DNA from 4 places in the Kitasatospora hibisci genome. Region 1 is predicted to be linked to each of the others. Evidence: riboswitches for the same ligand, from Rfam matches in the RefSeq annotation. Region 1 holds a riboswitch; each other region holds the start of a gene.

The links. A riboswitch is a leader RNA that binds a small molecule or an ion and turns the genes downstream of it on or off. The one in region 1 is predicted to bind cobalamin.
Region 2: linked by a shared signal. The riboswitch ahead of ACF9IK_RS10160 (cobalamin biosynthesis protein) and the one ahead of metE (5-methyltetrahydropteroyltriglutamate--homocysteine S-methyltransferase) in region 1 are both predicted to bind cobalamin.
Region 3: linked by a shared signal. The riboswitch ahead of ACF9IK_RS13300 (ribonucleoside-diphosphate reductase subunit alpha) and the one ahead of metE (5-methyltetrahydropteroyltriglutamate--homocysteine S-methyltransferase) in region 1 are both predicted to bind cobalamin.
Region 4: linked by a shared signal. The riboswitch ahead of ACF9IK_RS28680 (HoxN/HupN/NixA family nickel/cobalt transporter) and the one ahead of metE (5-methyltetrahydropteroyltriglutamate--homocysteine S-methyltransferase) in region 1 are both predicted to bind cobalamin.

What each region holds. Positions count from the first base shown of each region.
Region 1 covers NZ_CP171642.1:8,190,920-8,198,105, reverse strand. Annotated here, with positions in the region: gene aceB (malate synthase A) at 1-656, shown strand, start outside; gene ACF9IK_RS35590 (3-hydroxybutyryl-CoA dehydrogenase) at 696-1,568, shown strand; gene metE (5-methyltetrahydropteroyltriglutamate--homocysteine S-methyltransferase) at 1,732-4,047, opposite strand; cobalamin riboswitch at 4,205-4,430, opposite strand; partial or broken gene ACF9IK_RS35580 (plasmid stabilization protein) at 4,539-4,818, opposite strand; gene ACF9IK_RS35575 (ATP-binding protein) at 5,454-7,186, shown strand, end outside.
Region 2 covers NZ_CP171642.1:2,379,143-2,386,328, forward strand. Annotated here, with positions in the region: gene ACF9IK_RS10145 (hypothetical protein) at 1-1,066, opposite strand, end outside; gene ACF9IK_RS10150 (alpha/beta hydrolase family protein) at 1,444-2,559, opposite strand; gene ACF9IK_RS10155 (XRE family transcriptional regulator) at 2,716-3,429, opposite strand; cobalamin riboswitch at 3,663-3,825, shown strand; gene ACF9IK_RS10160 (cobalamin biosynthesis protein) at 3,919-4,884, shown strand; gene ACF9IK_RS10165 (cobyric acid synthase) at 4,881-6,398, shown strand; gene ACF9IK_RS10170 (putative cobaltochelatase) at 6,391-7,186, shown strand, end outside.
Region 3 covers NZ_CP171642.1:3,136,886-3,144,071, reverse strand. Annotated here, with positions in the region: gene ACF9IK_RS13305 (ribonucleotide-diphosphate reductase subunit beta) at 1-757, opposite strand, end outside; gene ACF9IK_RS13300 (ribonucleoside-diphosphate reductase subunit alpha) at 781-3,168, opposite strand; cobalamin riboswitch at 3,370-3,496, opposite strand; gene ACF9IK_RS13295 (glycosyltransferase family 39 protein) at 3,574-5,421, opposite strand; gene ACF9IK_RS13290 (glycoside hydrolase family 26 protein) at 5,418-6,482, opposite strand; gene ACF9IK_RS13285 (glycosyltransferase family 2 protein) at 6,479-7,186, opposite strand, start outside.
Region 4 covers NZ_CP171642.1:6,526,015-6,533,200, reverse strand. Annotated here, with positions in the region: gene ACF9IK_RS28705 (thioesterase family protein) at 1-267, opposite strand, end outside; gene nusB (transcription antitermination factor NusB) at 424-861, opposite strand; gene efp (elongation factor P) at 866-1,429, opposite strand; gene ACF9IK_RS28690 (M24 family metallopeptidase) at 1,514-2,620, opposite strand; gene rpmG (50S ribosomal protein L33) at 2,861-3,025, shown strand; gene ACF9IK_RS28680 (HoxN/HupN/NixA family nickel/cobalt transporter) at 3,093-4,256, opposite strand; cobalamin riboswitch at 4,290-4,484, opposite strand; gene ACF9IK_RS28675 (ArsR/SmtB family transcription factor) at 4,567-4,950, shown strand; gene ACF9IK_RS28670 (regulator) at 5,106-7,160, opposite strand.

The sequences.
Region 1 (7,186 bases):
GCGGCGCCCACGCCATCGGCGGCATGGCCGCCGCCCTCCCGCAGCGCGACCCCGAGGCCGACAAGGCGGCCCTCACCAGGGTGCGCGCCGACAAGGAGCGCGAGGCCGGCGACGGCTTCGACGGCTCCTGGGTCGCCCACCCCGGTCTGGTCGCCACCTGCCGCACCGCCTTCGACGAAGTCCTCGGCGAGCGCCCGCACCAGCTGGAGCACACCCGCGAGGACGTCGACGTCACCGCCGCCGACCTGCTGGGTGTCCACCGTCTCTCGGCCGGCCTGCCCACCGAGCAGGGCCTGCGCGCCAACGTGGCCGTCGCCCTGCGCTACCTGGTCGCCTGGCTCGGCGGCTCCGGCGCCGTCGCCGTCTTCGGCCTGATGGAGGACGTCGCCACCGCCGAGATCGCCCGCTGCCAGCTCTGGCAGTGGCAGCACCACTGCACCCGCCTCGCCGGCGGCTCCCTCGCCACTGCGGACCTGGTACGACGGCTGATCGACCGCGAACGGGCCACGCTCATCGGCGAGGACGCCGACCCGGCGCTGGTGGACGAAGCGGTGCGCATCCTGGAGGAGACCGCACTCGGCACGGAGCTTCCGCCCTTCGTCACCACCGAGGCCTACGCCCGCCACCTCGTCCGCACCGCCGCCCCGGCCGCCTGACCTGCTCGGCCACCGCATCGACCCTGAGGAGGTAATCACATGAACGGCATCCGCCGTGTCGCCGTCGTCGGTGCCGGGCAGATGGGCTCCGGCATCGCCGAGGTCTTCGCCCGCGCCGGGCTCGACACCGTCGTCTGCGAGAACGGGCGCGACGCCCTGAGCGCCGCCCGCAGCCGGATCGACCGCTCGCTGCACCGCGCCGTCGACCGGGGCCGGATCAGCGAGGAACGGCGCACCGACGCCTGGGCCCACCTGCTCTTCGCCGACGACCTCGAAGCGCTCGCCGACCGCCAGCTCGTCGTCGAGGCCGTCGTCGAGGACGAACGCGTCAAGACCGAGGTGCTCACCACTCTGGACAAGGTGCTCGTCGGCGAGGACGCCGTCCTGGCCACCAACACCTCGGCGATCCCGGTCACCCGGCTCGGCATCACCACCGGCCGTGCCTCGCACGTCCTGGGCCTGCACTTCTTCAACCCGGCCCCGATGATGCCGCTGGTCGAGCTGGTCAGTTCGCTGCACACCGACCCCGCCGTGGTCGGCCGGGTGGAGGCCTTCGCCGCGGACGTCCTCGGCAAGCACGTCGTCCACTCCCGGGACCGGGCCGGCTTCGTCGTCAACGCCCTGCTGGTGCCCTACCTGCTCGCCGCGGTCCGGATGGCCGAGGCCGGGCACGCCGACCCCGAGGACATCGACGCCGGTATGGTCCACGGCTGCGCCCACCCCATGGGCCCGCTCGCCCTCGCCGACCTGATCGGCCTGGACACCGTCGAGGCGATCGCCCGCTCGATGTACGAGGAGTACAAGGAGCCGCTGTACGCGCCCCCGCCGCTGCTCTCCCGCATGGTCGAGGCCGGACTGCTCGGCCGCAAGACCGGCCGCGGCTTCCACATCCACGTCCACCCGCCGGCGTGACGGTCCGTCCGCACCTCCCGCCGCCGGCCACCGCCATCGGCACCACGACGCCCTGGAGGGCGCGCCCCCCGCGCTCTCCGGGGCGTCGTGGTGCCCGGGCGGCTCGGACAGGCGCCGACCGGGCACCGCGCGCGTGCGGTGCCCGGTCGGGTCCGTCCGCGGGTCAGTCCGCCAGTTCCTCCCGCAGGCGGCGGGCGGCGCCGACCAGGCTGTCCAGGGAGGCACGGGTCTCCGGCCAGCCGCGGGTCTTCAGGCCGCAGTCGGGGTTGACCCACAACCGCTCGGCCGGGATGGCGGCGAGGCCGGCGCGCAGCAGGGAGACGGCCTCGTCGATGCTCGGGACGCGCGGGGAGTGGATGTCCCAGACACCCGGTCCGACCTCGCGCGGGTACCCCGCCTCCGCGAGCTCGCCGGCGACCTCCATGTGGGAGCGGGTGGCCTCCAGGGAGATGACGTCCGCGTCGAGGTCGTCGATCGCCGTCATGATCGCGCCGAACTCGGCGTAGCACATGTGGGTGTGGATCTGGGTGTCGACGCGGACGCCGGAGGTGGCGAGGCGGAACGCCTCGGTCGCCCAGGCCAGGTACGCCGGGCGGGCGGCGGACCGCAGCGGCAGGGTCTCGCGCAGGGCCGGCTCGTCGACCTGGACGACCGCGGCGCCGGCGGCCTCCAGGTCGGCCACCTCGTCGCGCAGGGCGAGGGCGACCTGGCGGGCGGTGTCGGCGAGCGGCTGGTCGTCGCGGACGAAGGACCAGGCGAGCATGGTGACCGGCCCGGTGAGCATGCCCTTGACCGGACGGTCGGTCAGGCCCTGGGCGTAGCGGAACCAGTCGACGGTCATCGGGTGGGGGCGGGAGATGTCGCCGGCGAGGACCGGCGGTCGCACGTACCGGGTGCCGTAGGACTGGACCCAGCCGTGCCGGGTGGCGAGGTAGCCGGTGAGCTGCTCGGCGAAGTACTGGACCATGTCGTTGCGTTCGGGCTCGCCGTGGACCAGGACGTCCAGGCCGGCCTTCTCCTGGTAGGCGATGACCTCGCGGACCTCGGCCTCCATCCGTTCCCGGTAGGCGGCCGCATCGATCCGGCCGGCGGTCAGGTCGGCGCGGGCGACGCGCAGTTCGGTGGTCTGCGGGAACGAGCCGATGGTGGTGGTCGGCAGCAGCGGCAGGCCGAGCCGGGCGCGCTGGGCCTCGGCGCGCTGCGGGTAGGCCTGGGCGCGCCGGGCGTCGGCCTCGGTGACGGCGGCCGTGCGGGTGCGCACGGCCGGGTCACGGGTGATGGGCGAGGTGGCGCGGGAGGCCAGGTCGGCGCGGTTGGCGGCGAGCTCGGCGGTGATCGCGCCGGTGCCCTCCCGCAGGCCGCGGGCCAGCAGGGCGACCTCGGCCGCCTTCTGCTTGGCGAAGGCGAGCCAGCGGGCGATCTGCGGGTCGACGTCGCGTTCCAGGCCGGCGTCGATCGGCACGTGCAGCAGGGAGCAGGACGGCGCGACGTCGACCCGCTCGGCGAGGCCGAACAGCGTCGCCAGGGTGGCCAGCGACTTCCCGAGGTCGTTGATCCAGATGTTCCGGCCGTCGACGACCCCCGCGACCAGTCGCTTGCCGGACAGCCCCCCGACGGCCGCAAGATCGCCCAGGTTGGCGGCCGCCGGGCCGGTGAAGTCCAGCGCCAGACCCTCCACGGGGGCCTTGGCCAGGACGGGAAGCGACTCGCCGAGGCGGTCGAAGTAGCTCGCGACGAGCAGCTTCGGCCGGTCGGTGAGGCCGCCCAGCTCGCGATAGGCGCGGGCGGCGGCGTTCAGCTCGGCCGGAGCGCGGTCCTGGACGAGCGCGGGCTCGTCCAGCTGGACCCATTCGGCCCCCGCCGCGCGCAGGTGGGCGAGCAGCTCGGCGTAGACGGGCAGCAGCCGGTCCAGCAGGGTGACGGGCTGGAAGTCGGCCGCGACGCCGGGTGCCGGCTTGGCGAGCAGCAGGTAGGTGACCGGGCCGATCAGCACCGGCCGGGCGGCGTGGCCGAGGACGAGGGCCTCGCGCAGCTCGGCGACCGCCTTGGCCGGGTTCGCGGCGAACACCGTGTCGGGGCCCAACTCGGGAACGAGGTAGTGGTAGTTGGTGTCGAACCACTTCGTCATCTCGAGCGGCGCGACGTCCTGGGTGCCGCGCGCCATGGCGAAGTAGCCGTCCAGCGGGTCGGCTTCGACCGCGGCCCGGTGCCGGGCCGGGATCGCACCGACGGCGAGCGTCGCGTCCAGCATGTGGTCGTAGAGCGAGAAGTCGCCGGTCGGGACCTCCTCGACCCCCGCCTCGGCGAGCTGCGCCCAGTTCTCCCGGCGCAGGTCGGAGGCGGTGGCCAGCAGCGCCCCGGCGGTGACCGCGCCCTTCCAGTACCCCTCGATCGCCTTCTTCAGTTCCCGGCGCCGGCCCTGGCGGGGGTATCCGAACACGGTGGCCACGGTCGCCGCGGCTGCGGACTTCGCTGTCAAGGGACTCTCCTTCGCGAGCCTGGTTCCTCCGGTGCCCGATGACGGCACGAAGGCGCGAAGGGATGACGAACCGGGCGGACGCCCCGCACGCGGGTACTGCTCCGCCTGGTACGCACGCCGACCCGCCCACGAGGTCACCGGATTGCCGCGCGCGAACGGTCGCGCGCGGGCAGTGGCAGGTCTTCGGACTCGTGGGCACGGCCGCCCTGGTTCCAGGGCGGACACCTACTGGCCGTCGCTTCCCAGACCCGACCGGGGCCCAGTGCGTATGACGGCGGTCGTTCCCACTCACCGCTGCGGGGCAGTCCCGGATTCCCACCGGGTTCCCTCTTGCGACGCGCCTGCCTGGCGGACAGGGCGAACCAGCTGCACGGCCAGCTTAGGGGCAGGACGGCGGGAGCTGAACACTGAACCGCGTAAATCGTCCGGATACCGGGACGGGGCCGACCTCAGGACAGGTCGGACGGGGCCTCCGGGGTGCGTGCCGGCTTTCAGCGCCCCGGGGCGTCGGCGAGCTGCTTCTTGTTCATCTTCGAACGAACCTCGATGTTGCGCTGCTTGGCCTCGTTGTACAGCCGGTCGTACGTCGGCCCCCTGCGAGCCCGAGTGCGAACGCAGACCACCGCGCCGCGACGACGACATGTCCTTGGTCGAGGAGCGGCTGGCAGTCCTCGACTCACCGTGCCGGGCGCGCTCCTTGTTCACGGTCCGGGCCGCGATCTCCTTCGCGCGCTTCTCGCTCTCACCACGGTCCTTCGCGCTCTCCTTGATGCGCTCGTACCGACGCTCACGCTTCCCGTTCGAACCGGCAGGCGTGGCTCCTCCTCGCCGGCTCTCTCGTCGTTCGCCTCCCGAAGGCTCTCGTCCCCCGGTTCGATCGGGGCGGAAGGCCCGGCCGAATGTGCCCTCCTCCTGCGGTTGCCCGTCCCGCTGCCCCCGACCGCACGACGAACGCCGAGGCGGAACGGGCGAAGGCGAACCACCCGGGGCCCGGTCGGCCGGGTCCGGTGCCGACGGGGCTTCAGTTATAGTGCCCACGACAAATTCCACGGGTGGGCCGGCCGCGGGCCGTCCTGGGCGTGGACCTCCTCGGCCGTCCCGACGTAGGAGCCGACAAGCGTTGCCCAGAGTGCGAATCGGCTGTCCGGTCACAGCGCGGAACGTGGTGCGCCGCCGTCCGCAGGCCGTGCACGGCGCCGCGGTCCGCCGGCCTCGTCGCTTACCGCCGGCCTGAGAGCACGGGCGCCGGTTCCCCGGGCCGGTCGGACGGCCCACCCCCACCGAGGCCGTACCCCCGCCGGGCACCGCCCGCCGTTCAACACCGTTCACCGGCACCGACGCCCTGTCACCCCGCCCTCCGGACCGCAGGGCCGGTCCGGTACCGAGAGATGGGGAGAGGAGCCGTCATGGCGTCCGTCCGGGAGAGACTGAGCAGCGCACGCGTCCAGGCCTTCATCGGCCGGGACGCGGAGCTCGGGCAGTTCGCGCAGGCCCTGTCCGGTGATCCGCACGCGCCGTTCGCGTTCTACGTGTTCGGGCCGGGCGGCATCGGCAAGTCGACGCTGCTGCGCCGCCTGGCGGACGACGCCCGGACGGCGGGACGGCTCCTCCTCGAACTGGACGGCCGCTTCGTGAGCCGGGACCCGGCCGACTTCGAACGGAGCGCCGCCCCGTTCCTGGACGTGCCCGGGACGGTCCTGCTGGTCGACTCCTTCGAGCACTGCCAGTGGCTGGAGAGCTGGCTGTGGCAACGGTTCCTGCCCCGCGCCGCCGACGACACCCTGGTGGTCCTGGCCGGCCGCCTCGCCCCGCAACCCCAGTGGACCGCCGACCCCGCCTGGGCCGGGCTGCTGGCCGTCCGCGAACTGGAGCCGTTCACCGAGGAGCAGGCCCGGAGCCTGCTGACCACGGCTCAGGTCCTCCCCCAACTCCGTGAGCGGGTGCTGCGCTTTGCAGGCGGCAACCCGCTGGCCCTCTCCCTCGCGGCCGCCGCGAGGACGGCCGACTGGAACCGGGAGGACGTCTGGGCCCCCTCGGCCGACGTCCTGCGCACCCTCCTCTCCGGCCTGATCGGCGAGGTGCCGAGCGCGGCCCACCGCCGCGCCCTGGAGGTGGCGGCCCAGGCCTACTCGACCTCGGAGGAACTGCTCGCCGCCGTCCTGCCCGACGAGGAGGCCCACCCGCTCTTCGCCTGGCTCCGGGACCTGCCCTTCATGGAGTCCACCCACCGGGGCCTCCATCCGCACGACGCCGCGCGCGAGACGCTGGCCGCCGACCTGCGCTGGCGGGCCCCCAACGCCTTCGTGACGATGCGCCACCGACTCGCCGAAGAGTACCTGCGACTTCTGCGCGAGGCACCCGAGGAGCGGGTCTGGACCGTCACCGACGAACTCTTCTACCTCTTCCGCGAGGGGGAGATCGTGGCGCGGCTGCGCACCTGGTCCCGCGAGGACGAGGTGCACGACCGGCCCCTCACCCCGGACGACCTCGACGTCGTGCTGCGCATGGCCGCGGAGACCGAGGGTCCGGCCTCCGCGGAGCTGGTCCGCTACTGGGCGGCGCGCCAGCCGCAGGCCTTCAGCGTCTACCGCCTGGTGAGCACCGGCCGGATCGTGGCGTTCACCGCCCGCCTCGCGCTGCCCGCCCCCGCCGACCCGGAGGATCTGGCCACCGATCCGGTCGTGGCGGCCGCCTGGGCGTACACCGACGCCACCGCGCCGGTACGGCCCGGCGAGCACATCGGCGTCAGCCGCTTCACGGTCTACCCCGAGCGCTACCAGATACCCTCGCGCGTCATCGACCTGAGCAGTTCCCGCGCCCAGGCGGAGTCCGCCCGCGCCCGTGGACGCGCCTTCGGCTTCGCCGTCTGGCGGGACGCGGAGACGTGGGCCGCGCGCGTCAAGGGCAGCCTCGCCGACACCGGCGCCCGCCCGCGGGTCGGCGATCACACGTACGGCGTGTTCGGCGTCGACTGGCGGCAGGTGCCCGTCGAGACGTGGCTGCGCCACTTCATCGCGGCCACCGCCGTGCCCGTCCAGGCCGGGCCGTCGGGTGTCTCGCGCGGCGCGTTCGACCAGGCCGTGCGCGAGGCCCTGGCCCACTGGCGCGATCCGGGCGCCTTCGCCGCCTGCTCCCTCAT
Region 2 (7,186 bases), 5.8 Mb from region 1:
CGTCGGCCGGGGAGACCCCCTCGTCCGACTGCTCGGCCAGCCAGAGCAGCGCGTACGGGCGCAGCACCGGCTCGTCCACGGCGGCCCGGACGGCCTGCTCGGCGGTCGGGCCGGCCACCCGCAGGGCCTCGAAGGCGAGGCCGCGGACCAGCGCGTCGTCGCCCTGCGCGGCATCCAGCAGCTCGGCCACCGCCCGGTCGGCCGGGCGGGCGGCCACCCAGGCGCGGAACTCGGCGCGGGCGGGGCCGGGCGAGTAGTCGGCGCAGGCGTTCAGGAGTTCGAGGGCGCTCTGCTCGATGTGCCCGGCGGCGGTCTGGGCGACCGTGCAGATCTCCTCCAGCTTGGCCCGGACCGCCCAGTGCCCGAGCGGGGAGAGCTCGGCGGCGTCGTCCTTGCGGACCACTGCGCCGACGGCGGCCAGGCCGTCCAGCATCCAGTCCAGGACGGCGGCGACGTCGCCGGGCGCGGCGGGGGTGTCGATCTGCGGCTCCCGGCAGGTGCCGCGGACCGCCGAGACCGCGGAGGCGGCGTGCGGGACGGGCGACAGCGACAGCGCGGCAGTGCCGCCGGCCACCCTGCGCTCGTCCAGGCCGCGGCGCAGCAGCTCCAGCAGCTCGCTGTCGGCCACCGGGCCGGCCACCAGGTGCAGGAAGGAGAGCAGCTGCGGCGCCTGGTCGACGGCCTGACCGGCGAGCACCGCGAAGACGCCGCGCAGGGCGGCCGGCGGTACCGGGGCGAGCAGCGTCCAGGCGTCGAACAGCGCCGACCAGCCGCGGACCACGGCCTCGTCGTCGTGCTCCCAGGCGTGCAGGCGCCAGCCGGGGGCGGCGCCGCCGTCCCGGGCCTCCACCAGGCCGACCAGGAGCGCCTGGCCCCAGGCCTTGGCGGCGGCGCCGACCGTCATGGCGAGGGCGCGGCCGGCGGCACGGGCGTCGTCCGGGAGCAGTTCGCCGCGCTTGTCGACCTCGGAGAGCTCGCCCGCCCAGCGGGCGATGCGGACGGCGTCGACCAGCATCCGGCGGGCCAGCGGGGCGAGCTCGGCGGGGGCGGGGAAGCCTTCGGGCACCGGGACCCGGCCCCGGCCCGGTGCGGGTGCCGGCCCTCGCCTGCGGGGTACGCCGGGACCGCCCGGCCTGGCGCCGGCGGGGCGGTGGGCCGTGCCGGGCAGACGGGTCACCGTCGCACCGGAACCGATCGTCGGCGGGAGCGGGGCATCACGGTCGCGCGGGTTCCGAGACGTCACGTCGAGCAGTCTTCCCCTTGTACCGGCCATCTGTCACATCCGGTTCGCCTCCGGTACCGGTGGGCGGCGGCAGCGGGTCCACAAGATCGGGCAACAGGCCCCAAACCGCCTGGCCGAAACTGAATGACGTGACCACGCCAGGAAACCCTCCGGGGGTGCGACCGGGGAGGTGGGAGGGGGCGGACGGCCCTCCCGCGGCGTCAGAGCAGCGGGGTGAGCCAGCGGCGCAGCAGCTCCTCGTAGGCGCCCGGGTCGGCGTTCCAGAGCGCCGCGTGCTCGCCGTCCGGGACTGCCTGGAGGCTGACCACGTCGGGGCGCAGGGCCGCCAGGCGGGCGGCGGCCCTCCAGGGGGCGATCCGGTCGTCCGGGCTCTGCAGGACGAGGGTCGGCGCCCGCAGGTCGGCGCCGTCCGCGATCCGGGTGAAGCCGGCCAGGTCCACGCCGGTGCGGCCCTCGGCGGCCAGCGCGCCGAGGTCGGCGGCGGTGCCGCGGAAGCCGGCCCGGGCGGCGCCCCGGCGGGCGGAGGCGGGCAGGTCGAGCACCGGCGAGTCCAGCACGAGGCCGGCGATCGAGGAGGCCCAGGCGGACCGCGCGGCCACCTGCAGGGCGATGGTGGCCCCGACCGACCAGCCGTAGAGGACGATCCGGGCGGCGCCGTTGTCCAGCGCGAGCCGGACGGCCGCCTCGACGTCCCGCCACTCCGTCTCGCCGAAATGGCCGAGGCCGTCCGGGGAGGCGGGCGCGCCTGCGTCGCCGCGGTAGGTCACGACGAGGGCCGGCAGGGCGAGCCGGTCCAGGACCGGAAGCACCGGGAGGACCTGCTGGCGGTCCGCCTCCGGGCCGTGCACCAGGACGACCCAGGTGCCGCGCTTGCCGTCCAGGTACCAGGCCGGGAGGGCGCCCAGCTCGCCCTGGGCGGCGGTCTCGCCGTACGCCAGGCCGAGTGCCCCGATCGGGTCACCCAGGTACACCCGGGGGGTGAAGCGGACCTCGGTGCCGGCGGTCAGCGTGCCCCGGTCGGCCCGGACCAGGCGACGGGTGACGCCCCGGTCGTCCCGGTGCAGGATCTCGTCGACGACCGCGTGCCCGCCGCCGGCCCACTCGACGCCCCAGCGGCCGGGCCGGGCGCTCTCGGGGCCCGGGGTGAAGGTGACCCGGCCGGCCCCGAGGGCCTGCACGAGGACGGGACCGCCGGGCGCCTCGCGGGCAGCGGTCGGACGGACCATCCGCTCCGACGCCCGGCGGCCGATCACCAGCACGGCGACCCCGGTTCCGACGGCGGCGGCCGCCACGGCGGCCGCGGTTCCCCAACGCATATCGCTCCCCGCTCTGTCGGTCGCGGACTGGGCACTCTGTGCGCACCAGTCCACTCGCGGGGGCTGCGGGCGGCCACCGGACGCGGCCGTCCGGGTCATACCGGGAACCCCTGCGCGGTCGGGACCCGGGACGGGCGGCCGGTCAGAACCCGGCGGTCACACCGGGATGTCGGTCTGCCGGCGGCCGAGCAGCTCCCAGAACCGCTCGCCGACCGGCTGGTCCCCGGTGCCGGCGGCACCGGCCGCCGGCACCGGGGATCCCCAGCTGCCGGCGCCCCAGTGCGAGGAGACCTGGTACTCGCTCTGCAGCTCCGCCAGCACAGCGGCGAGGTCCTCCTCGTGCACCGGCACGATCCGGCCGATCGCACGGACGTGCGCCTGCCAGCGGCCGTCCACGCACTGCTTCAACCGCTGGTCCAGCTCCTCCCGACGGCCCGTCACCGCGACCAGCTCGCGCAGCCGCAGTCCGAGCACCTGGGCGAGCGCATGGGTCTGCGCCTCGTCGCCGTCCCAGCGGTCGGCCGCCTCGGCCTGCTGGTAGTGACGCAGCGCGATGCCGATCCGGCGGGCCGCAGCCTCCTGGTTGAGCTCCCGGGCCACCCGGAAGTCCCGCAGCCGGGCCGGGTGGGCGCCCATCAGCTGGGCGGGCGGGCACCAGAGCGCCCGGGCCAGGGCGATGAACTCCTCCTCGGTCGGACGCAGCTCGCCGCCCTCCCAGCCGAGCACGTGGGCCGGCAGCAACCGGACCCCGTGCGCGGCCATTGCACCGGCGACCTGCTCGGGGGTCAGTCCGAGGCCGGCGCGGTGCGCGCGGGCGGCCGCCGGGGAGAAGGGCACCGGCGGCAGGGCGGGTGGCTGTCTGCGTCGCATGCGCCGACCGTAGGGGTCCGGTCCACCGGCGCCCCAGCCGCCGAACGCACGAAGCGGGACTGGAGGTACCTCCAGGCGGATGGACGATCCCACAGCCTGTCATGCGCCTGCGGCGGTCGTGATCGGAGATAGCGACGTGGTCGGGAACGGTGAGGACGGGGGTGCGGCGGCGTGAGGCCGTGTGACCAACCCCTCCGCGACCTTGGTTGACTCGCGGTTCGGCCGCGTGATGGGATCCTTCAGCCAATACGGAGGCATGCAGAGGAAGCCGGTGCGAGTCCGGCGCGGTCCCGCCACTGTCACCGGGGAGCACGTCCGACACGATTGCCACGGCGGGCCGTCAGAAGCCGCTGGAAGGCGCGGGCGTGCGTTCGACCCGGAAGCCAGGAAACTCTCGCCCCCGGTACGTCGATCCAGGGCGCGGACCCTGAGTGAGGACACGCACGCGATGCAGGCTGCCCAGCCCCACCGAGACCTCCCCTGCCCGCCGTGCGCCCGCTGACCCGCGCCGCCGCCTTCGCCCTGGGCGCCGCCGCCGGCAGCCTCGCCGACGCCCGGTTCGCCGACCCGCGCCGCGGCCACCCGGTGGCGCTCTTCGGCAGCGCGGCCGGCCGCCTGGAACGCCGGATCTGGCGCGACGACCGAGGTGTCGGCGCCGCCTACACCGCGCTCTGCGTGGGCACCGTCACGGCCGCCGCGGCGGCCGCCGAGCGGCTGCTGGCCCGGCGCCCGGGCGGGCGGGCCGCGCTGGCCGCCGCCGCGACCTGGACGGTGCTCGGCGGCACCTCGCTCACCCGGGAGGCCCGGACCATCGGCCGCTCGCTCACCGCGGGAGACCTGACGGCGGCCCGGGCCCGGCTGCCGCACCTGTGCGGGCGCGACCCGAGCGCGCTGAACGAGCAGCAGGTGGCCCGCGCGGTCGTCGAGTCGGTCGCCGAGAACACCGCCGACGCCGTGGTGAACGCGCTGGTCTGGGGCGCCGTCGCGGGCACACCCGGGCTGCTGGCCTTCCGCGCCGTCAACACCCTGGACGCGATGGTCGGCCACCGCTCGCCGAGGCACACCCGGTTCGGCTGGGCCTCGGCCCGGCTGGACGACGTGGCGGGCTGGCCGGGTGCCCGGCTGACCGCACTGCTCGCCGTGGCCGCCGCGCCCGAGCCCCGGACCGCCTGGCGGGTCTGGCGCCGGGACGGCTCCGCGCACCCCAGCCCCAACGCGGGCCAGGCCGAGGCGGCCTTCGCCGGCGCCCTCGGCGTCCGCCTGGGAGGGACGCTCAACTACGGCGACCGGGTCGAGCACCGGCCGGTCCTCGGTGCGGAGCTGCGGCCGGTCGGGGTGGACGACATCGAACGGGCCTGCCTGCTCTCCCGGCGGGTGGGCGGGCTGGCCCTGGGTACGACGGTCGCGGGGCACCTGCTGCTCCGGGCGGTCCTGGGCAGGAGGGGAAGGGCATGAGCAACGCGCTGCTGGTCGCCGGGACGACCTCGGACGCGGGCAAGAGCGTGGTCACCGCGGGCATCTGCCGCTGGCTGGCCCGGCAGGGCGTCAGCGTCGCGCCGTTCAAGGCGCAGAACATGTCGCTGAACTCGTTCGTCACCGCCGACGGCGCCGAGATCGGCCGGGCCCAGGCGATGCAGGCGCAGGCGGCCCGGGTGGAGCCCGAGGCGGCGATGAACCCGGTGCTGCTCAAGCCCGGCGCGGACGGCCGCAGCCAGGTGGTGCTGCTGGGCCGCCCGGTGGCCGAGGTCGGCGCGCTGGACTACCGCGAGCGCAAGCCCGTGCTGCTGGAGCGGGCCCTGGAGTGCCTGGCCGACCTGCGCCGCCGCTACGACGTGGTGGTCTGCGAGGGCGCCGGCTCGCCGGCCGAGATCAACCTGCGGGACCGGGACATCGCCAACATGGGCCTGGCCACCGCCGCCGGGCTCCCGGTCGTCGTGGTCGGGGACATCGACCGCGGCGGCGTGTTCGCGGCGATGTACGGGACGCTGGCGCTGCTCTCCGCGCAGGACCAGCGCCACGTGGCCGGCTGGTTCGTCAACAAGTTCCGCGGTGACGCACGGCTGCTCGCCCCCGGGCTGGAGATGCTGCGCGAGCTGACCGGCCGTCCGGTGCTCGGCACGCTGCCGATGCTGTCGGGGCTCTGGCTGGACGCCGAGGACTCGCTCGACCTCACCACCGTGGTGGACCGCGCCGAGGGCCGCGGGCCGGTGGGCCGGGACGTGCTGCGGGTGGCGGTGGTGCGCTTCCCCCGGCTCTCCAACTTCACCGACGTGGACGCGCTGGCCCAGGAGCCGGGCGTGCTGGTCCGCTGGGCCACCCGACCGGAGGAGCTGGCCGACGCCGACCTGGTGGTGCTGCCGGGCACCCGGGCCACCGTCGCCGACCTGGCCTGGCTGCGCGGGCGCGGGCTGGAGCCGGCCCTCCGGGCGCGGGCCGCGGCCGGGCTGCCGGTGCTCGGCGTCTGCGGCGGCTACCAGATGCTCGCGCGCGGGATCGTCGACGGGGTCGAGTCCCGGGCCGGCGCGGTGGACGGACTCGGCCTGCTGCCGACGCACGTCCGGTTCGGCGCCGAGAAGGTGCTCGGCAGGCCGGTCGGCGAGGCCTACGGGCAGCGGGTGGAGGGGTACGAGATCCACCACGGAGTGGTGACCGTCGAAGGGGGCGCGCCCTTCCTGGACGGCTGCCGGGTGGGCGCGGTCTGGGGCACCACCTGGCACGGCGCGCTGGAGAACGACGGCTTCCGGCGAGCCCTGCTGGGCGAGGTGGCCGCCGCCGCCGGCCGGGACTTCGTCCCCGCCCCGGACACCTCCTTCGCCGCCGCGCGCGAGGCCCGGCTCGACCGGCTGGGCGACCTGATCGAGGAGCACGCGGACACCGACGCGCTGTGGAAGCTGATCGAGGGCGGGGTGCCGGCCGCGGGCGCGCTGCCGTTCCTGCCGCCCGGGGCCCCCTTGGAGAATCATGAGTGACGTCCGCTACCCGTTCACCGCGATCGTCGGCATGGCCGACCTGCGGCTCGGGCTGCTGCTCAACGCCGTCTCCCCGGCCGTCGGCGGGGTGCTGGTGCGCGGCGAGAAGGGCACCGCCAAGTCGACCATGGTGCGCGCGCTGGCCGGCCTGCTGCCGTCCATCGCCACCGTCGACGGCTGCCGCTTCGCCTGCGACCCGGCCGCACCGGACCCGCAGTGCCCGGACGGCGCGCACGACGGCGCGCACGCGTCGGCACGCGCGGCCCGGCTGGTCGAACTGCCGGTCGGCGTCTCCGAGGACCGGATCGTAGGCTCGCTGGACCTGGAGCGGGCGCTGGCCGAGGGCGTCAAAGCGTACGAGCCGGGACTGCTCGCCCAGGCCCACCGCGGCGTGCTCTACATCGACGAGGTCAACCTGCTCCAGGACCACGTGGTGGACCTGCTGCTGGACGCCGCCGCGATGGGCCGCTCCTACGTCGAGCGCGAGGGCGTCTCGGTTCGGCACGCCGCGCGGTTCCTGCTGGTCGGCACGATGAACCCGGAGGAGGGCGAGCTGCGGCCGCAGCTGCTCGACCGGTTCGGCCTGACCGTGGAGATCGCGGCCACCCGGGAGCCGTCCGAGCGGGCCGAGGTGGTCCGCCGCCGGCTCGGCTACGACGCCGACCCGGCCGGCTTCGCCGCGCGGTTCGCCGCGGACGAGCGGGAGCTCGCCGAGCGGATCACCGCGGCCCGGGAGCTGCTGCCCGAGGTCGAGCTGACCGACCGGGCGCTGCGCCAGATCACCGCGG
Region 3 (7,186 bases), 5.1 Mb from region 1:
GGGCGAACTGGAGCTCGGCCTCGACGGCCTCCTCCAGCATCTCCGTCACCTGCTTGGCCATCTCCTCGTCGAAGAGGTCGGGCTCCTCCTCGCGAACCGTGTCCACCACGGAGAACGCGAAGTCCATGTGCATGGACTCGTCGCGGAACACCCAGTTGGTCCCCGTCGCCAGGCCGTGCAGCAGGCCCCGGCTCCGGAACCAGTACACGTACGCGAAGGCGCCGTAGAAGAACAGCCCCTCCACACACGCGGCGAAGCAGATCAGGTTGAGCAGGAACGCCCGCCTGTCCTCCTTCGTCTGCAGCGAGTCGATGTGGTCGACCGCGTTCATGTACTTGAAGCAGAACTGGGCCTTCTGGTGGATGGAGGGGATGTTCTCCACCGCGGCGAAGGCCGCGTTGCGGTCCTCCGGGTCGGGCAGGTAGGTGTCCAGCAGCGTCAGGTAGAACTGGACGTGCACGGCCTCCTCGAACAGCTGCCGGCTCAGGTAGAGCCGCGCCTCCGGGGAGTTGATGTGCTTGTAGAGGCTCAGCACCACGTTGTTCGCGACGATCGAGTCACCGGTCGCGAAGAAGGCGACCAGCCGGCCGATCATGTGCCGCTCGCCCTCGCTCAGCTTGGCGAGGTCGGCGACGTCGGAGTGCAGGTCCACCTCCTCCACCGTCCAGGTGTTCTTGATCGCGTCCCGGTACCGGTCGTAGAACGACGGGTAGCGCATCGGGCGCAGGGTCAGCTCGAACCCGGGGTCGAGCAGCATCTTGCGGTCTTCGGGGATGGCGCTCACTGGCAGGCCTCGCAGGACTCGGGGTTCTCCAGGGAGCAGGCGATGGCGTCCTGCTCCTCCTGGGTCATGGTCGGGGTGGGCACGGGCACGGCCGTACGGGCGGTCCCGGACGCGGCCTGGGCGATCCGGGTCGCCGGGCGCGAGCGCAGGTAGTAGGTGGTCTTCAGACCGACCTTCCACGCGTACGCGTACATCGAGCTGAGCTTGCCGATGGTCGGCGCCGCCATGAAGAGGTTCAGCGACTGGCTCTGGTCGAGGTACGGCATGCGCGCCGCGGCCAGGTCGATCAGCGCGCGCTGCGGCAGCTCCCAGGCCGTCCGGTACAGCGAACGGACCTCGGCCGGCAGCCAGTTGAGCTCCTGGACCGAGCCGTTGGCGTCGCGCAGCGCGTCTCGGGTCTGCTGGTCCCAGACGCCCAGCTCCTTGAGCTCGCGCACCAGGTACGGGTTGACCTGCAGGAACTCGCCCGACAGGGTCTCGCGCTTGAACAGGTTGGACACCTGCGGCTCGATGCACTCGTAGACGCCGGCGATCGAGGCGATCGTGGCGGTCGGCGCGATGGCCAGCAGCAGCGAGTTGCGCAGGCCGGTCTCGGCGATCCGGGTGCGCAGCGCGGCCCAGCGGTCGGCCCACTGCGGGGCGGCCGACGGGAAGTGGTCGATGTGCAGCTCGCCGCGGGCGGCGCGGGTCTCGCCGTACGCCTCGTGGCGGCCCAGCTGCTCGGCCAGGTCGGCGGAGCGCTCGTACGCGGTGAGCATGATCCGCTCGGCGATCAGCGTGGAGAGGGCCTTCGCCTCGGCGGAGTCGAAGTCGATCCGCAGCTTGAAGAAGACGTCCTGGAGGCCCATCACGCCGAGGCCGACCGGCCGCCAGCGGGAGTTCGACGTCCCGGCCTCGACGGTCGGGTAGAAGTTGATGTCCACCACGCGGTCGAGGAAGGTCACGGCGGTGCGCACGGTGGCGTCCAGCCGCTCCCAGTCCATCGCGCCGATCAGGTCGGTGGCGGTGGCGCCCTCGGCCACGTGGGCGCCGAGGTTGACCGAGCCGAGGTTGCAGACGGCGGTCTCGGAGTCGTCCGTGACCTCCAGGATCTCCGTGCAGAGGTTGGAGGAGTGCACGGTGCGGCCGGGCAGCGCGGTCTGGTTGGCGGCGCGGTTGGAGGCGTCCTTGAAGGTCATCCAGCCGTTGCCGGTCTGCGCCAGGGTGCGCATCATCCGGGCGTAGAGGGTCTGCGCGGGGATGGTGCGGACGGCCTTGCCGGCCAGCTCGGCCTTGCGGTAGGCCTCGTCGAAGTCCTCGCCCCAGAGGTCGACCAGCTCCGGCACGTCGGCCGGGGAGAACAGCGACCAGTCCTCGTTCGCGTTGACCCGGCGCATGAACTCGTCCGGGATCCAGTGCGCCAGGTTCAGGTTGTGGGTCCGGCGCGCCTCCTCACCGGTGTTGTCGCGCAGCTCCAGGAACTCCTCGATGTCCGCGTGCCAGGTCTCCAGGTAGACGCAGGCCGCGCCCTTGCGGCGGCCGCCCTGGTTGACGGCGGCGACCGAGGAGTCGAGGGTGCGCAGGAACGGGACGATGCCGTTGGACTTGCCGTTGGTGCCCCGGATCAGGCTGCCGCGCGAGCGGATCCGCGAGTAGGAGAGGCCGATGCCGCCGGCGTGCTTGGAGAGGCGGGCGATCTGGGCGTACCGGGAGTAGATCGAGTCCAGGTTGTCGAGCGGCGAGTCCAGCAGGTAGCAGCTCGACATCTGCGGGTGCCGGGTGCCCGAGTTGAAGAGGGTCGGCGAGGAGGTCAGGTACTCCAGCCGGCTCATCAGGCGGTACAGCTCGGCCACCTCGCGCACCGACTGCTCGTCGTCGCCGACCGCCAGGCCACAGGCGACGCGGAGCAGGAAGTGCTGCGGGGTCTCGACGACCTTGCGGGTGATCGGGTGGCGCAGCAGGTAGCGGGACTGCACGGTGCGCAGGCCGAAGTACTCGAAGCGGTCGTCACCCTGCGGGTCGATCAGCCCGTCGAGGGCATCGGCGTGCTTGGCGACGAGGGCGGCGGTGGTGTCGCCGATCAGGCCCTCGGCGTGGCCGACCGCGATCGAGGTGGAGAAGGAGACCACGCCCTGGGTCGCGGCCTCGTCGACGATCTCCAGCGCGAGCAGCCGGGCGGCGAGCTTCGAGTACTGCGGGTCCTCGGCGATCATCGACGCTGCGGCGTCCACGGCCAGCCCGCGCAGCTCGGCGAAGTCCGAACCGGCGTGCCGGCCGCGCAGCGCGGCGGCGGCGACATGGCCGGGGTCCACCTGCGGGAGGTCGGCGCTGCGGTCGGTCAGCACCCGCAGCAGAGCGCCGCCCGGGTCGGAGACCGTCGGGTCGGCGGTGGCGGAGCTGGACACCTGGGCGGGCAGGGTGGCTGAGGCAGCGGTGGTCAAGGCGCTCTCTCCTGGCGGCGATCGGCGGCGGTGGATCGAATCACCGGGCCGTTCGGGGCAGGGGAGCACGGCGCGGCAGCCGGACGGCGTCGCGCGACGGTGTCATCCCCGGCCCGCCCGCGAGGCCCGGACGTACTACTGGTGCTGAAGGCCTCTGCGGGGAGGGCGACCGGCACACCGTCGGCAGGTACTCGGACTCGCGGGCTCGGCTGGAGCCGCCCGCACACCGCTGCGGGGCAGTCCCGGATTCCCACCGGGTTCCCCTGCGTCGACAGCAGGGACGAGCATACATCTAGTGGCGGCTGAGTATGACGGCCCCATATGTAGTGGCGGGCGTGTCGCCGGGCCCGAGTTGTGGGCCCGTCGCGCTCAGTACCTGAGGAACACTTTGTACGTGCCGGAATCGCCGGTCGGGGAGCTGAACTGGGCGATCAGGCGGTAGTGCCCGCCGGCCCCGAGAGCGTCCGTGAGAGCCCGGTTCATGGCGCTCGGCGCGGTGCTGTCGAGGACGACCAGGTTGAACCAGCCGTCCCGGACGGCGGTGACCGTGCCGTCGTCGCCGCGGTGCACCACGCCGGCCCGGTCCTGGTACTCGGTGCCCCGGCGGGCCGAGAACCACTGGTCGGGCTTGCTGACGCTGCCCAGGTAGTACTCCGGCAGCCCCTCGACCTCGGTGAGGTAGCGGCCGTGCGGCTGGGCGTGCAGGCGCAGCACGCTGAGCAGCCGGCCGGAGTCGGGACCGTCCTGGTACCGCAGGGACGCCTGCTCCAGTCCGAGGGCGAGCAGCACCACCCACACCAGGATCCCCAGCTGGGGGTTGCGGAAGTGCGCGCCGACCAGCCTGGTGATGCCCACGCCGGCCAGCGGCGCGGCGAAGAGCATGCCGAACCCGAGGTGCCGGAACATCACGCCCGGGGTGCCCAGGCAGGCGTACAGGACCGGGATCAGCAGCGCCGTCCCGCACAGGGTGGTGCTCAGCGCGGCCCGGCGCAGCCGGGTGGCCGTGATCTCGTCGTCCTCGGGCGACTCGTACATCCGCTCGCGCCGTACGTAGGCGGCTGCCCCGGCGCAGGCGAGCAGCGTGAACAGGCCGCTCCACCGGGCCGCGGAGAGCAGGACCGAGCCGACCGACCGGGCCTCGTGGCCCTGCGTGGGCGACCAGGACGCGACGTCGTCCAGCAGGCCGAACGGCAGCAGCAGTCCGACGGTGCCGACGGCCAGGAGCAGCGCCCGGAGGGCGGCCGGGCCGCGGCCCTTCCGGGCCGAGGCGGAGAGCACCGTGAGGGCGAGCACGGCGGGCAGCGCGACCACGGCGGCGTACTCCGCGGCGACCGCCAGGGCCGCCACCGGCGCGGCCAGCAGCACCAGGGCCACCGGGGCGCGGGCGGTCCGGACGACGATCCAGGCGGCGACCGCGACCAGGGCGATCGCGAGGGCGTCCGGGGCGGCGTAGAAGCCGACCACCACGGTGGACTGCACGACGGCGTACGCGGCGGCGCCGCAGATGGCCACGCGCTCGTTGAAGAGCCGACGGGTCAGCGAGTAGGCGAGGACGGTGGTGACCAGGGCCAGGACCAGGCTGACCACCCGGGCCCCGAAGATCCCGCTCGCGTTCGCGGCGGCGCCGGCCAGCGGCGGGTAGAGCCAGGGCGCGCCGGGGATGCGGTCGACCAGGTCGGTCGTCATCGGGACGCCGTCGAACAGGTGGTCCAGCTCCTGGCGGCCGACGATCATGGCGATGGCCTCGTCGGGGTGCGCGGCGCCGAGCAGGCGCAGCGAGAGCGCCGCCTGGACGGCCAGCACGCCGAAGAGCAGGGCTCGGCCGATCCAGCGCCGCCGGGGGCTGGACGCCGGGTCCCAGCCGGTCACGGGGACGGGCGGGATGGTGTACGGGGCCAGTTCCACGGGCGGGCCGTCGGACGGGTGGAACCGCGGGTCGGCGGGCGCCGGGCCGTCCTCGGGGTGCGCGGACCCGTCCGGGTACCCGGCGTCCTGCGGGTACGCCGCGGCATCGGGGTGCTCCGGCGCGTCGGGGTACCCGGCGTCCTGCCGGTAGGCCGGCTCGTCCGGGTACGCCGGTCCGGGGATCCGGGCCGGCTCGTCCGGGTGCCCGGGGCCGTGCGCCCCGTTCCCGGCCTGCGCGGTGTCCTCCCCCGTCTCCGTCCGGACCGGGGTGTGCGGGATGAACCAGGGGGAGTCGGTCTCTGAGGGCATCATGGGTTCCGGATGTCGAAGCCGTAGCGAGGATCGGACACGCGCTGCTTGTAGTCCGCGAGCGACGGCGGGGAGGTCTCGATGCGCCAGTCCGCCCGTTTCACCATGTTGAACCAGACGAACCCGATGATGTCGTCGTGCGCCTCGATCCCGGTGAAGAGCTGGTCGATGTCGGCACGCTGGCGCTTCCCCTGCTGGGAGGCGGTCTCGCTGATGAAGAACGGCTTCTTGCAGAAGGCGCGGATCTCCGCCATGGTCGCGCCGTAGAGCGTGTCGAAGGTCTTCGGGCCGGTGAGGGTGAAGTAGCCGGTCATACCGGCCCAGTCCACGTAGGTGTCTCCGGGGTAGTACGGCGCGAGCCGGGTGTTGGGCGCCGGGACGGTGATGTTCGGGCTCCAGACCCAGATCACGTTGGTCGCGCCGGCCCGGTCGAAGATGTCGTGGATCCGGCGCCAGGCGCCGACGAAGTCGGCGGCGCTGGCGGCCTGCCGGCCCCACGGGTACCAGTCGCCGTTCATCTCGTGCGCGATGCTGATGGCGATGGGCAGGTTGAGCTTGGCGGCCGCCTTGGCCACGCCCTTGACGTAGTCGTCGGTCTCGCCGGCCGCGATCGCCGCCATCGAGGGGGAGTGCGGCTCCCAGGCCATGAACGGCAGCGCCCCTGCCTCGTAGATCCGGCGGACGCCGGCGGTGTCGAAGCCGTCGCCCCAGCTCGCGTAGTACTCCACGACGTTCGGCTGCTTGCCGATCATGGCGGTGAAGCTGCTCAGCGGGTCCATCTTCGCGGGGACGTCGTCCAGCGCCGTCCCCAGGTACTTGCGGCTCGGCCTGAGCAGCGGCGTGACGTCGTACGGGACGTCGGCGGGGGCCGGCTTCCGGCCGCCCGGGGCGGCGTCGGCGGCGGTCCCGGGGCCGGCCGCCTCCGCGGCCACGGACTCGGGGACGGCGAAGCCCGGGTCCTCGGGTCCGCAGGCGGTGGTCAGCAGCAGGCCGGCGGTCAGTACGGCGATCAGGGCGAGCGGGCGGCGGCCGGCCCGGCGGCGGTGGGCGGACACGGTGATCACACGGCTTCCGTGGGGCGCGGCTGGACCAGGACGCGGCCCACGATGACGGCGTAGAAGAGGCCGGACGCGAGCACCAGCGAGAAGTTGAGCGCGCCCATGGTGAGCATGCGCCAGATCCCGAAACCGACCCAGGCCAGGGCGGTCCCGCCGCCCCAGGCGATCACCCCGATCCAGAACCGGCGGGTCTTGTTCTTCCGGGCGCCGCTGGAGCCGGTCGGCTGCCAGGCCATCCGGTTGCGGCGCAGGATGTCCCAGATGGCGAAGACGTGGGCCCAGCCGTACATCATCCGGGCGGCCCAGGCCTCCAGCCGGTAGGGGTTGCGGTGCCAGAGCGGGAAGATGAGCGTCGCGTACACCAGGCCCGGGACCACCAGCACCGTGTTCTCCCACCGGATCAGGTCGGGCCGCGTGACCAGCAGCACGATCGGTACCAGCGGGGAGATGACGGTGAACAGCGCCGTGTGGATGTAGTAGAAGAAGCCGGACATGTAGCACATCCGGGTGATCGGGCGGAGCTTGGTGCTCCAGAACTTCCTGCTGCCCAGCAGGCTCATCGAGCCGGTGCACCAGCGGTACTGCTGGTTGAAGAAGCCGCCCACGTTGTCGGGGCAGACCCCGGCCGCCAGGGCGACCGGCACGTAGTGCAGGTTCCAGCCCAGCCGGCGCAGGTCGAACCCGGTGTGGACGTCCTCGGAGTGCTCGAT
Region 4 (7,186 bases), 1.7 Mb from region 1:
GAGCACCTCGGTGCGGACGGTGGCCGGGCCGGGCGCGGAGGCCGAGAGGTAGTAGCCGCTGATCGAGACCGGGTCGGCGTGGCCGCCGCCGGCCACGCCGTGCTCCAGCGAGAGCGCGTGGCCGGCCATCGCGAGCAGCAGCCCGCCGTTGACGCCGCCGCCGATCTGCCAGCCGGCACCGAGCTCGCCGTCGTAGCGGCCGGGCTCGTCGAGGTGGCGGGTCAGGGCGATGCCCTGGTCGAACTCGCTGCGGATCGCCGTGGTCATGGGGGGTGGCCTGCCCTTCGCTGCGGGATCGCCGACGGGCTGGGCCGTCGGCGCGCCGGGTTACTGGCGAGTAGGGACCACCTTAATCCACCCGGGTGAACGCGCGACGGCCGCCGGACCCCTGACGGGATCCGGCGGCCGTGGCCGGCGGAGCGGCTACCGGCGGATGCTCGGCTTCAGCTCCAGGAAACGGGCGAGCAGGCCGTTCACGAAGGCCGGCGAGTCGTCCGTGGAGAACTCCTTGGCGATCTCGACGGCCTCGTCCAGGACGACCGCGTCCGGGACGCCGTCCTCCCAGATCAGCTCGTACGCACCGAGCCGCAGGACGTTGCGGTCCACGATCGGCATCCGGTCGAGGGTCCAGCCCACCGCGTACTGCGAGATCAGGTCGTCGATCCGGCGGGCGTGCTCGACGTAGCCCTCGACGAGCTCCATCGTGTACTCACCCACCTGCGGCGTACCCTCGTCCGGCTTGGGCTCCCGCGCGCGGGCCACCCAGTCGGCGAGCACCGTCAGCGGGTCGACGTTGCGGTGGTCGGCCTCGAAGAGAATCTGGAAGGCCCGGGTACGGGCCTTGCTGCGTGCGGCCGACACTGACTTACTTCACCCGGCCGAGGTAGCCGCCGTCGCGGGTGTCGACCTTGACCTTCTCACCGGTGGTGATGAAGAGCGGCACCTGGATCTCGGCGCCGGTCTCCAGGGTGGCCGGCTTGGTGCCACCGGTCGAGCGGTCGCCCTGGACGCCCGGCTCGGTCTCGGCGATGACCAGCTCGACCGCGGCCGGGAGCTCGATGTACAGGACCGCGCCCTCGTTGGTGGCGACCAGGGCCTCGAAGCCCTCCAGGAGGTACTTGGCCGCGTCACCCACGACGGCCGGCTCGATGGTCAGCTGGTCGTAGGTGTCCATGTCCATGAACACGAAGTTCTCGCCGTCCTTGTACGAGAACTGCATGCCGCGCTTGTCGACGTTGGCGGTCTCGACCTTGGTGCCCGCGTTGAAGGTCTTGTCGACGACCTTGCCGGTCAGGACCTCCTTGAGCTTGGTACGCACGAAGGCCGGGCCCTTGCCGGGCTTCACGTGCTGGAACTCGACGACGGACCAGAGCTTGCCGCCCTCCAGCTTGAGGACCATGCCGTTCTTGAGATCGTTCGTGGAAGCCACGGGCGCACTTACTCCTGGATATAGCTGTCAAGGAACCAAGGGGTGCGTCCTGCCGCCTGCGGCAGCCTCCCGGGCTGCCGCGGGTCACAGGGCGAGGAGCTCCTTGGTGGTGATGGTGAGCAGCTCGGGCCCGCCCTCTTCGAGGGGACGGACGACGAGCGTGTCCTCGATCCGGACGCCGCCCCTGCCTGGGAGATGGACCCCCGGGCCGACGGTGACCGGTACGCGGCTGTCCAGTTTACCCATGTCCGAGGGACCGAGGCGCGGCGCCTCCCGGATCTCCAGCCCGATGCCGTGGCCGACGGGGTGCGGCGAGCCCTCGGTGTGCCCGGCGGCCTGCAGGATCTCCCGTGCGGCCTGGTCGGGTACGTACTGCTCGACGCCCGGCCCGAGCGCCTCCCGCCCGGCCCGCTGGGCGCGGAACACCAGCCGGTGCAGCTCCACCTGCCAGGGTGCGGGGGCGGCGCCGATCACGAAGGTCCGGGCGGTGGAGACACCGTACCCGCGGTACCGCGCGCCCAGCACCACGGTCAGGAAGTCACCCTCCTCCACCCGCCGGTCGGTGGGCTGGTGGGCCTGCTGCCCGGAGTGGCTGCCGGTGCCGACCGACACCGGGAAGGCCGCGCGGTCCGCACCGTGGTCGATCATCCGGCGCTCCAGCTCCATCGCCAGGTGCCGCTCGGTGCGGCCGACCAGGATCGACTCCAGCAGCTCGCCGAGCGCCTGGTCGGCGATCTCGGCCGCGATCCGCAGGTCGGCGATCTCGTGCTCGTCCTTCACCACCCGCAGCCGTTCGACCGCCTGCGCGAGGTCGGCCAGCCGGACCCCCTCGGCCAGTCCGGCCACCGCGCGGTGCCGGCTGACGGTGAGGTCGTGCTCCTCCACCGCGAGGTCCGTCACCCGCAGCTTCGCCGCGGCGGCGGCGGCCGCCAGCACGGTGTCCGCCCCGGCCGCCACCGGCATCCGGGTCACGTCCTCCACGATCAGGTGCTCACCGGCGTCGTCGGGCGGCAGGTCGTCCGGCAGCGCCAGCAGCGCCCGCTCCCGGGTGAGCAGCAGCGTCGCGCCGCACGGCGGGCACCCGGTCAGGTACCGCACGTTCGCCGCGCGGGTGATCAGCGCCGCGTCGGCCCCGGTCGCACTGCAGTGCTCCCTCAGCCGCTCCCGCCGGCCCGCGTACGCATCAGACATGGGTCGAGCCTACGGAGGCCCACCCCGATCCGCCCGCCGAGCGCCCCCACCCGAGGCCCGGCCCGCGGCGCTCCCCCACCGCGCTCCCACCTCGCTCCCGGGAATGGGCGGGCCGGAGCTCGCGTTGTGATGCGACGCATGAAAACGACTCCCATTTCGGTGTGCGGCCTCCGGCCGGCGCCGAAGCGGCCACCCCGGAGCGGCGACCCGCCGAACCGGCCGACCCCAGGAGGACCACCCATGGCCCGCAGCGAACTGCGCCCGATCATCAAGCTCAGGTCCACGGCCGGGACCGGCTACACCTACGTGGCCCGCAAGAGCAGCCGCAACGACCCGGACCGGCTGGTGCTGCGCAAGTACGACCCCGTCGTGCGCCGGCACGTCGACTTCCGCGAGGAGCGCTGACCCGCTGAGCGTGACGGAGCCTCCCCGGGGTCCCGGGGAGGCTCCGTCACATTCGGGCGCCGGCCGCCTACCGCGCCGCCTCCGGGGCGGCGGGGGCGTCCTCGGCCGGCCCGGCACCCGGCTTCACCGGCTGCGGGCTCCACTTCTGCTCGACCCCGGCGATCCGCCAGTACCCGATCGCCGCCGCCCAGACCACCACGAACAGCCCGACGATCGCGTAGCCGACGTTGTCCAGCGAGATGTCCGCGATCCAGCCGCTCACCGGGTCTGTGAGGTCCAGCTTCTCGTGGAGCACCCCGACCAGCTCGATGGTGCCGATGATGAAGGCGACCGCGATCGACAGGCCGGTGATGGTCAGGTTGTAGTACACCTTGCGCACCGGGTTGGAGAACGCCCACTGGTACGCGAAGTTCATGAACGTCCCGTCCAGCGTGTCGAACAGGCTCATCCCCGCCGCGAAGAGCAGTGGCAGACAGGCGATCGCGTACCAGGGAAGCCCGGAGGCCGCACCCGAGCCGGCCATCACCATCAGGGTCACCTCGGTCGCGGTGTCGAAGCCGAGACCGAGCACCATGCCGACCGGGAACATCTGGCCCGGCCGGGTGATCGAGCGGGTCGCGCGGTTCAGGATGCGGGCCAGGAAGCCACGCGCGTTGAGGTGCTCCTCCAGCTCCGCCTCGTCGAACCGACCGGCCCGCATCGAGCGGAACACCTTGAGGATGCCGAACAGCGCGACCAGGTTGAGCGCACCGATCAGGTAGAGGAAGGCGCCGGAGGCGGAGGTGCCGACCATGCCCAGCCACTGGTGGGTGGTGGAATCGTCGTCCATCAGCGTGTCGGCCAGCTGCGCGCCGCCCGCCACCAGGGCGGCCATCAGGACCACCATCGAGGAGTGCCCGAGGGCGAACCAGAAGCCGACCGAGACCGGCCGCTTGCCGTCCGCCATCAGCTTGCGGGTGGTGTTGTCGATGACCGCGATGTGGTCGGCGTCGAAGGCGTGCCGCATGCCGAGGGTGTAGGCGGTGATGCCCAGGCCCACCCCGAAGACCTGGGTGCCGACCTCGTACTTCTCGGGGGCGACCAGGAAGACGAGCGTCCCGAAGGCCACCACGTGCATGGCCAGGATCACCCCCATCAGCCCGGCCGTGCGGACGGTGTCCTCGCGGCGCCACCGGAAGGTCGGCAGGACGGACGGCGCCGCCGGAGCAGCGGCGGTTTCGGGCAGGGTCATCCTGGGATCACGCTCCAGCACCTCGTGGAATGACGTTCGTGAGATGCCGTGGCCGGTCTCCTGGCTGACGGGGCTTCCGTACCCGCCTTCCCAGGCGCGCGAGGCACCCAGTGGCGTCATGGGGTACGGACGATTCCCCCCGATCACAGTGGCGAGGGCCGCTCCGGACTCCGGACCCCTGAGGGTCCGTCACCGGTCTTCCCGAGCACCACGGCGGGCAACACCGTAGGGGGCCCGCGCACATCCTTGCAAGGCTGCGCACCTGCGCAGGTGTCAAGGATCACAGGGCCGGGGCTGCAAGAATGTCCGTATGCATCTCGTACCGGCCGACCGCGCGGGCCACCGCACCATCGACGGACACCGGGTCTGCGAGGCCATCGCCGCGATCGGCGACACCGGGCACGTCCGGTCCTGGGCCGAGCGGTTCTCGCTGCTCGCCGACCCCGGACGGCTCGCCCTGCTGCTCGCTCTCCACCGCGCCGGGCCACTCGCCGTCACCGACCTCGCGGTTGCCACCGGCATGCGCGACCCCGCCGTCTCCCAGGCACTGCGGCTCCTGAGGACGGCCGGCGTCGTCACCGGAGACAAGGACGGACGCGTCGTGCGCTACCGGCTCGTGGACGACGCCATGCGCCCCCTCCTCAACACCTGCGCCGCCGCCCACGACACCCCCACCGCCACCGCAGCCGGCTGAGGGTTTCCCCGGGCGCCGTCGCGCGCCCGTGAGCTCGGCGACCCGCTACCGCGCCGACCAGGTCGACCAGCGAACTGAGCGCAGACCCACCGAGGGCGTCGTGCGGTCGGCCTCAGCGCACACTCCCCCGTCCGCACCGGCGAACACCACCCTCATCACGTTCCGCCCCTCCCGATATGCGCTTCCTCGTCTCCGAGCTCGCCGAGTCGGGAGCGGCTGCGCTCGGCCAGGCCGCTGTCGCCCGATTCCTCGGCCAGGGTCACGAGCAGCCTCAACGCCTCGGCCTCCTTCAGTCGCTGGCCGAGGGCAAGCGCCCGCCGACCGGCCTCCGCCGCCAGGGCGGCGGCCTCGTCCAGCAGCCCCAGCGCCCGGCGGGCACACGCCCCCACCAGCGCGAGCCGCATCAGCATCGGGCCGTCGTCCTCCGCCTCGGCCAGCTCGGTCGCCTCGTCCAGGACGGCCACCGCCTGCTCAGGGCGGCCGACCGCGATCAACGCCTGTGCGAGGTTGTAGCCCTGTACGACCACACCGTGCGCGTCGCCCTCGTTCTCCGCCCGGGCCAGGGTGAACAGCTCGACGGCCCGCTCCGGGCGCCCGTCGGCCAGGCAGAGCAGGCCCTCCGTCTCGTGAAGCACGCCCACCAGGCGGGGGTCGACCACCAGCGGCACCAGCTCCGACGCGGCCACCAGCTGCTCGATCGCCCGCGGGAAGTCCCGAAGCTCGTAGTGGGCCCGAGCGAGCTGGTTGCGCATCCGGACCACGGCGTCCGGACGTTCGTCCCGCTGGGCCGAGTCGACGCCGAGCCGGTGGGTCTCGACCCAGTCGTCGTAGTGCTTACCACCGTGGTAGAGCGGCCAGAGCGACTCGCAGAGCCGCCAGACGTCGCCGTGCCTGCCCTGCTCACCGGCCGCCCGGACCACCTCACGCAGGTTGGCCCGCTCGGTTCGCAGCCAGTCCAGCGCCGCCGCGCCGGACGTGAACGCCGGCAGCCCTTCCCCGGCCGGCTCCTGCAGCCGCAGCCGCGATCCGAGTACCGCGACGTCCGCCAGGAACGCCCGGCCCCGGTAGTACTCGACCACGCGGGCGAACAACCCGGAACGCTCCGGAAGCTCTCGGACCCGCTCATACGCGTGGCGCCGGACCAGGTCGTGGGCGCGGTAGTGCTCGTCCGGGCCCTCGTCCACCACATCGTCCAGGAGGTGCGCGGAGCGCAGCTCGGCCAGGCCTTGGTCCACCTGCTCGATCCCCGCGGCTGCGGCAAGTTCGGCCGAGACCAGCGGGCCGGGATTCACCCCGATCAGGTGGTAGAGCTCCCGGGTGGTCCGGGGCAGCCGCCGGTAGACCGAGTCCAGGACGCCGTCGACACCGCCCTCCTCATTACTGAACGATGACAACCCACGCTCCCGGTCGGACAGTTCGGCCAACACCTGGCCCACACCCAGACGGCCGCGGTCGAGTAGCTGGAACCCGACCGCGTTAAGCGCCAGCGGCAGACCGCCGCACTGCTCGACCAGTTCCCTGAGCTCCTGCTCGCTGCCCCGCTCAGGCCCGAGCCAGCGCCGAACCAACGCGGCGCCGGCCGTGGTACCCAGCGGCGCCAGATCCAGCACCTCGGCCCCGTCCAGGCGCAGACCCGGGAGGCGCCGGCGGCCGGCGACCACCACCAACCCGGCGGACGGGAAGAGGGTCCGTACCTCGGCGGCCCGCTCGACGTTGTCCAGGAAGAGCAGGACGTGACGCTCGGCCGTGACCGTCCGGTACAGCGCGGCCCGCTCCTCAAGGGTGTCCGGCACCCGCTCCACCGCGAACGCCCGCAGGAACCCGCCCAGCACAGCCCCGAGATCGACCTCGCCGTCGTGGCGGTGGGCCGCGAGGTCGGCGTAGAGGTCACCGTCCGGGAAGTGCACGCCGTACCGATGGACGAACTGGGCGATCAGCTCCGTCTTCCCGACGCCGCCGAGCCCGGTGAAGGCCACCACGGCCGGCCCGCCGTCCGCGGCCCTGCCCAGCGCCGCCACGAGCGCGGAAAGCTCGCCTTCCCGGTTGACGAAGACCGGGCGTGGCTTGCGCACCTGGTGCGGCGTCGCGGGCTGCGCGCCGGACGGCACGTGCAGCTCGACGTTGTGCCCCTGCACCACGTATCCGTGCACCGTGCCTGACATGGTGTTGGCCGTCTCGTACGCGTCCATCCGCCCCGCTGCTCCCTCCACGCCGTCCCCCAGCGTACGGCGGATCC